Regions from separate parts of the Streptomyces sp. NPDC041124 genome, predicted to be linked through region 1. Evidence: riboswitches for the same ligand, from Rfam matches in the RefSeq annotation. Region 1 holds a riboswitch; each other region holds the start of a gene.
The links. A riboswitch is a leader RNA that binds a small molecule or an ion and turns the genes downstream of it on or off. The one in region 1 is predicted to bind cyclic di-AMP.
Positions count from the first base shown of each region.

Region 2: linked by a shared signal. The riboswitch ahead of ACZ6A9_RS27045 (transglycosylase family protein) and the one ahead of ACZ6A9_RS08235 (M23 family metallopeptidase) in region 1 are both predicted to bind cyclic di-AMP.
Region 3: linked by a shared signal. The riboswitch ahead of ACZ6A9_RS17840 (C40 family peptidase) and the one ahead of ACZ6A9_RS08235 (M23 family metallopeptidase) in region 1 are both predicted to bind cyclic di-AMP.

Region 1 is NZ_JBVIYR010000003.1:15,030-17,280, forward strand. It holds gene ACZ6A9_RS08235 (M23 family metallopeptidase) at 52-1,071, opposite strand; cyclic di-AMP (ydaO/yuaA leader) riboswitch at 1,083-1,240, opposite strand; tRNA gene ACZ6A9_RS08240 (tRNA-Met) at 1,546-1,619, opposite strand; gene ACZ6A9_RS08245 (dihydrofolate reductase family protein) at 1,683-2,251, opposite strand, start outside.
Region 2 is NZ_JBVIYR010000011.1:82,665-84,915, reverse strand. It holds gene ACZ6A9_RS27050 (transglycosylase family protein) at 36-1,010, shown strand; cyclic di-AMP (ydaO/yuaA leader) riboswitch at 1,216-1,385, shown strand; gene ACZ6A9_RS27045 (transglycosylase family protein) at 1,390-2,100, shown strand.
Region 3 is NZ_JBVIYR010000006.1:101,963-104,213, reverse strand. It holds gene ACZ6A9_RS17850 (ATP-dependent Clp protease proteolytic subunit) at 1-287, shown strand, start outside; gene ACZ6A9_RS17845 (hypothetical protein) at 295-603, shown strand; cyclic di-AMP (ydaO/yuaA leader) riboswitch at 942-1,128, shown strand; gene ACZ6A9_RS17840 (C40 family peptidase) at 1,132-1,605, shown strand; gene ACZ6A9_RS17835 (ATP-binding protein) at 1,715-2,182, opposite strand.

The DNA.
Region 1 (2,251 bases):
CGTCGGGACTGCCGGGGTGGGGAGGCGGTGGGGCTCAGGGGGCGCCGGCGCTCAGGGGTTGAGGCCCTTGCTCTGCAGCCACGCCATCGGGTCGATGCCGGTGGAGGAGCCGCCGGTGTGGACCTCCAGGTGGAGGTGGGCGCCGGTGGAGTTGCCGGTGGAGCCGACGCGGCCGATCACGTCGCCGGTGTTGACCTTCTGGCCGACGCTGACGCCGATGGAGGACTGGTGGGCGTACAGGATCTCGGTGCCGTCGTCGAGCGTGAGCACGGTCTTGTAGCCGTAGGAACCGTCCCAGCCGGCGGAGGTGATCGTGCCGGTGTGGACCGCCTTGATCAGGGTGCCGGTGGGGGCCGCGAAGTCGAGGCCGGTGTGCTGGCCGGAGGACCAGTAGGCGCCGGACTGACCGAAGGTCGAGGAGATGGTGTACGAGGAGGTCGGCAGCGTGTACTGCTTGGCCAGCTCGGCGAGGCGCTTGGCCTCGGCGGCCTTCGCGGCTTCCTCCTCGGCCTTCTTCTTGGCGGCCTCGGCCTTGGCCTTGGCCTCCTGCTCCGCCTTGGCGGCGGCCTCGGCGGCCTGCTTCTCGGCGGCGGCGAGGGCTTCGGCGGCGGCCTTGGTCTCGGCCTGGCTCTGCTGCTGCTCGACCTGGGCCATGATCCGCGAGCGGAGCGCCTCACCGGCACCGGCGGTGCCCTCTTCGGTGTCGGCCGCGCTCATGCCGAGGGTGCTGAGCGGAGTGGCCGAGCCCTGGGGCGTTTCCTCGTCGGAGATGAGGGAACCCACGTTGGGGAGGTCGGGCATGGAGATCGACACCGGCGGCTTGCCGGTCTGGGCGGTGGCCATGCCACCGGCGCCGACCGCGGCTATGACGCCGACACCGAGGACGGTGGAACTGCGGGCGAGTCCTCCGCCGCGCTGCTTGGAGACACGGTGCCGGCCCCGGACGGGGCGAATGGACTCCGCGGTGGGGTTCCACTCCTCGAAGGGGCCCTCGTCGGTGCGGTCTCCGCCGTAGGCGAAGGTGTCGCTCGGCATGAACGGGGCCTCGGGGGCAGGCGGGTTGGACGCCACGTGGGCGCGCTCCTTTCCTTCCTTCTCGCCTACCGGGTTAGCTGACGGGTTCGGAGCAGGAAGGTCTCCTACGCGCGTATACGAGCCGTGTCTCCACGGCCGCATCAACGCGATTCACCCCAAGTTGGTGGTTCCCCGGTTCCCTTGCGGGATTCGGCGCGTGCGCACGGAGCCGCCTTCTGTGACGGCTGGGACGACCGCGCTGCGTTATCGAACGTTAATAGACGCGGGGGCCGGATTCCAAGCCGTTCCTCTTGATCATTAACGAATCCCGGGTGGACTTAACTTCCACGAGCGGGCAAAAACGGGCGAGTTGACCGCGCTTCGGATACCGCCCCGCTCCTGACGGTTCGTCAGTCGTCACGCGCTGCGAGACGGTCCGATCACGGTGAGTGAGGGGAGCGGGGAGAGGGACGGACGACGGAAGACACCGAGGGCCGGAACCCTGATCGGATTCCGGCCCTCGGCCTTCAGTAGCGGGGACAGGATTTGAACCTGCGACCTCTGGGTTATGAGCCCAGCGAGCTACCGAGCTGCTCCACCCCGCGTCGTTGAGACCAGTGTACGCCATCGGCGGGACGTGCCGCACACCCGTCACGGACGGCTCGGCGTCACCCTCCGGTCAGGTGCCGGTTCGGCGCCTTGGCGCGCTCCTCGTACGCGGGCAGGACGACGACGGTGGCGCCCCCGTCCTCCAGTACGCCGCTGCCGTCGGCCCCCTCCACGAACGTGTCCGGCTCCCGCCAGGCCGTGACCACCCGCCGCACCCCCGCGGCGAGGATCAGCCGGGCGCACGGCACCGGCCGGGACGCGCGCCGGGCGCAGGGCTCCAGGCTGGAGTACACGGTGGCGCCGGCGAGCCGGGGATCGGCGGGGTCGGTCTTGGCGAGCGCGGCCTCCTCCGCGTGCACCACCGGGTCCGCGCCCTCCCGGGAGTGCCCGCGCGCCAGTTCCGTACCGTCGGCGGCGACCACCACCGCGCCCACGCTGAACGCGGTGCCGGAGGGCGGGCACTCGGCGGCCAGTGCGCAGGCGAGGGCCAGCCAGTGGTGGTCGGCCGCGGAGGACAGCGCGCCGGCGCCGGGCGCGGTGGGCTGGTAGCGCATCAGGACGACGTCGCCGACCGGACGGGTCTCCACCAGCCGCAGCCGGCCGCCCTGGTAGGTGCCGGGCCCGAAGA
Region 2 (2,251 bases), on a different contig from region 1:
GCGCCCGTCGTTGCTGTTCTGCGAAAGGTCTCCGCATGCTCTCCGGGAACGGTCGGCACCGTCGCCCCCGCCAGGCTCCGGCTCTCCTCGTCGCGGCCGGAGTGACCGGCTCCGCCATCGCGATCCCACTCCTCGGGGCCGGCGGCGCCAGCGCTGCCGACGGCACGGCCTGGGACCGGGTCGCCGAGTGCGAAAGCGGCGGCTCCTGGAGCCAGAACACCGGCAACGGTTACTACGGCGGCCTTCAGCTCACCCAGGACGACTGGGAGAAGTACGGCGGCCTGGACTACGCGCCCAGCGCCGACCAGGCCAGCCGCGGCCAGCAGATAGCGGTGGCCGAGAAGATCCTCGCCGACCAGGGCGTCGGCGCGTGGCGCACCTGTGGACTGCTCGGAGGGCTCGGAGGACTCGACCAGGACGCGCCCGCGGCCGACGCCGAGACCGGTACGCCCGGCTCGTCCGCGACGCCCGGATCCGGCGCTCCGTCCGCCTCTCCCTCTCCGTCGGCCACGACCGGCCCGTCGTCCGCCGCGGACGGCGAGAAGGGCGGCCCGGAGGCCTCGGCCGGCGCGTCGGCCGAATCCGGCACGCCCGTCGCACCGGAGGCCGGCGTTGGCGCGGACTCCAGCGCCTCGTCCCCCTCCGCCTCGACGGAACCCGAGCCCGACGAGGCGGACAAGGCGGGGCGAAACGGCGGCTCTTCGGAGGCCGACGCCACCGGGACCGGCCGTCACCGCGGCGCGAACGCCGAGGAGAGCAAGGAGGACTCCTCCTCCGGCTCGTCCGGCCGGCACGCCTCGCGGGGCCTCGACGCCTGGGGCGGCGGCACGTCCGACGACTCCTACACCGTGGAGTCCGGGGACAGCCTCTCGTCCATCTCCGACTCCCTTGCGCTCGACGGCGGATGGCGTGCGCTCTACCTGGTGAACGAGCGGCTCATCGGCGGCGACCCGGACTACATCCTGCCCGGTCAGGAGCTCGAGGTCGGGGACGGAGCGGGCGAAAAGTGACCTGCGAAAACGCCTGACACTGGCGGCAGTTGACGTCATGTTTCGCGCTGAATGTCCGATTTAAAGGCTGTGAGAGATAGGTCTCAGAAGCCGTGATCGTCTTTGATATTCCGCGGATCGCGTGTCTACGGTCGTGATCGCTCGCCATCGCGGGCCCCGGCTGCCGCCACGCCGAATCCTGCCAGTGGCAGCACGGGAACAGTCGTCGCGTCATGCGCCGTAGGCAGGAGCGGGGGACCCAAGGTAGGCGCCGGATCCGGGCAGTTGACGCCGGATACGGCTCGGGGTGAAGCCGCGTCCCGGGAGGGACGCGGCCGGGCAACTCAACCGGCCCGAACCCGACAGCTCACCTCGTAGGCGTCGGTGAGGGGATCCATCCATGCTGTTTTCCGGCAAGGGCAAGCACCGTCGTCCGTCCAAGGCCACCCGCGCCATCGCCGTCGCCGGCGTCGCGTCCGCCGCCGTCGCCGCCCCGCTGATGGCGGCCGGCAACGCCTCCGCCGCCACCGCCTCCGAGTGGGAGGCCGTCGCCCAGTGCGAGTCCGGCGGCAACTGGTCCATCAACACCGGCAACGGCTACTACGGCGGTCTGCAGTTCTCCGCCTCCACCTGGGCCGGCTTCGGCGGCACCAAGTACGCCTCCACCGCCGACCAGGCCACCAAGGCCCAGCAGATCGAGATCGCCGAGAAGGTCCTGGCGGGCCAGGGCAAGGGCGCCTGGCCGGTCTGCGGCAAGGGTCTGTCCAGCGCCGCCTACACCGGCTCCTCCTCGAACGGCTCGGGCTCCTCGCAGAACACCGGCTCCACCGAGACCCGGGACAGCGAGCGGAAGGCCTCCCGCTCCAGCGAGCGTCCGGCCGCCGAGAAGAAGGTGGAGAAGAAGGTCCAGAAGAAGACCGTCACCACCCCGACCGGCAAGAAGGTCGCCAAGGGCGACGGCGAGTACAAGGTCGTCACCGGCGACACCCTCAGCTCGATCGCCGAGGAGCACGACGTCAAGGGCGGCTGGGCCGAGCTCTTCGAGCTCAACGACGACATCGTCGCGGACGCCGACCTCATCTACCCGGGCCAGCAGCTGCACCTGAAGTAGGGCAGCGGCAGGTCCTCCCCGTCCCCACGGGCTCCCCGCCCCGGTGCGTCTTCCCCCGTACGCACCGGGGCGGGGCTTTTTCTCGGGCGCTTTCCGGTCACGATGCGGCGAAGGGTTTTTGTTCCATCTGGAAACAATCTAGGCTCGGTCC
Region 3 (2,251 bases), on a different contig from region 1:
AGCGGCTGATGCTGCCCGGCTCCCGCCTGGTGCTCCGTCAGCCGGCCGTGATGGAGCCGGTCGAGGGGAGCGCGAGCGATCTGGCGTCCCGGTCCGAGGAGTTGTCCCGGATCCGGGCCCGCACGGAGGAGATGCTCGCGCGGTACACGGGCCGCACCGCGGAACGGGTCCGGGCGGACATGGAGCGGGACCTGGTCCTCGACGCGCAGGCCGCGGTGGACTACGGCCTGGCGGACCGGATCGTGCCCCACCGCGGGGGCGGTCACACGGCCGCCGGCGCGAGGTGAGCCGCGGATGCTGCCCCCCGAACCGCCTCCGCTGCCCGCGCTCACCCGGGCGGAGGCCGAAGTGATCGACCGGTACCTCGAGGTCGTCGACCTGCTGGGCCGGGTCAACCCGGCCCTGAGCGGAGACACCTACCGGGGACTGCGCGCGGCCCAGGCCCTGGTAGGCAAGGCCGTCGCACTCCGCGACGCGCTGACCCTGATGCACCGGCGCGGCGAGACGGAACTGCACTCCGCCACGCTGGCCCGGGCGCTGCGGGTGCTGGACGGAGAGCGGCGCACGGCCCGGGTCACGCTGCCGCCGGATCCGGGGAGTTGACACCTCGGCGGGCGAGCCGGCGGCCGGGCCGCGACACGCCTTCCAACGGACCAAATGGCGTACCCCCATCCGGCGTAGACGAACGTCCTGTTCCGGACCGGTCCAAGTTGCGCTCCCTGCGCGGCCTGAGAGCGGAAGGGGGCATTTCGTCGCTGGTCCGGGGCTCACCGGGGCAGCGGGCGACGGCTCGAACAGTGCGCTGTCCACCCGAACGGATGAGTGGTGAGTAACAACACAAACCCCACGTTCCGTTGTGTTTTCGATCGCGCGATGAGCCAAGATCCGTGACTGACGACAAGACCCCGCCGCCGCGGCGGGGCGATCCGGGCGGACGCCGAGTCCTGCCGCCGCCCGGATGACCGGTCGACAGGAGTGGATCGGCAGGAGTGGAGGACCCAAGCACGACGGGTCGCCGGAACACCGGTTCCGAGCAGCCCTTGGGGTGAAGCCGCACTCGTGCGGCCGGGCCACTTCGCCAGCCCGAATCCGACAGGTCATCCTTCACAGGCGGCTGACGAAGGGTTGCGCATGACTGCGCTCAATCGTGTCCCGTCTCTCATGGCCCGGGCCGGTACGGCCTCGGCCCTCACCCTGGCCGCCGTGGGCGGCTCCATCGTGGTCCCCGGGGGCGCCTCGGAGGCGGCCGCCGCGAGCCACGCCACCAAGGCGCTGAGCATCGCCGCGTCCAAGAAGGGCTCCCCGTACCAGTGGGGCGCCGTCGGACCGAGCCGGTTCGACTGCTCGGGGCTGACGCTGTACTCGTTCAAGAAGGCGGGCAAGAAACTGCCGCGTACGGCCGCCCAGCAGTACAACAACACGCGCCACATCTCCGCCGGCAGCCGCAGGGCCGGAGACCTGGTGTTCTTCCACTCGGGCGGCTACGTCTACCACGTGGGCATCTACGCCGGGAAGGGCAAGATCTGGCACGCTCCGAAGACCGGGGACGTGGTGCGCCTGCAGAAGATCTGGACCCGGAGCGTCTCGTACGGCCGCGTGGGGTGATCCGGCGGGGCGGCGGCGCGCGCGGGGGCGCCGCCGCCCCGCCGGCACACACCGCCGACCCGCCCCGCCGCCCCGCCGGCACGCGCCCCCGCGCCTGCCACCGCCGCGCCTAAACCTCCTGCTGTCCCGCCGCCGTGACCGCTTCGGCAGCCCGGACGGCCCCCGTCCAGGGGAGGTCGACCGCGACCGTCTTGCCGCCCTCCCGCGTGGGGCGGATCCTGAGCCTGCCTCCGTGTTCCGCCGCCAGACAGCGGATGATGACCAGCCCCCGCCCGTTGTCCTGCTGCACCGCGGCGGGCAACCGCTTGGGGAAACGGGGATGGCTGTCCGTCACACCGATGTGCACCCGTTCCTCGCGGACCAGGACCACGTCCACCCTGAACGTGGGTGACCGGCCGAGCGTGTGCTGCACCGCGTTGGTGGCGAGTTCCGACACGATCAGCCGGACGGTGTCGGACAACTCCGCGTCCGCCGGCATGCCCCACTCCACCAGTGCCCCCACCACATGGGCGCGGGCGACGGAGACCGAAGCGGGATCGCTCGGCAGAGTGACGGATGCTTCCAGATGGTCTGCCATGGCGACGTCGTCCCTTTCCCACGGGCCCCGCAGTCCGACACTGAGCGGCTGGTTCGAGTACGGTCCCGC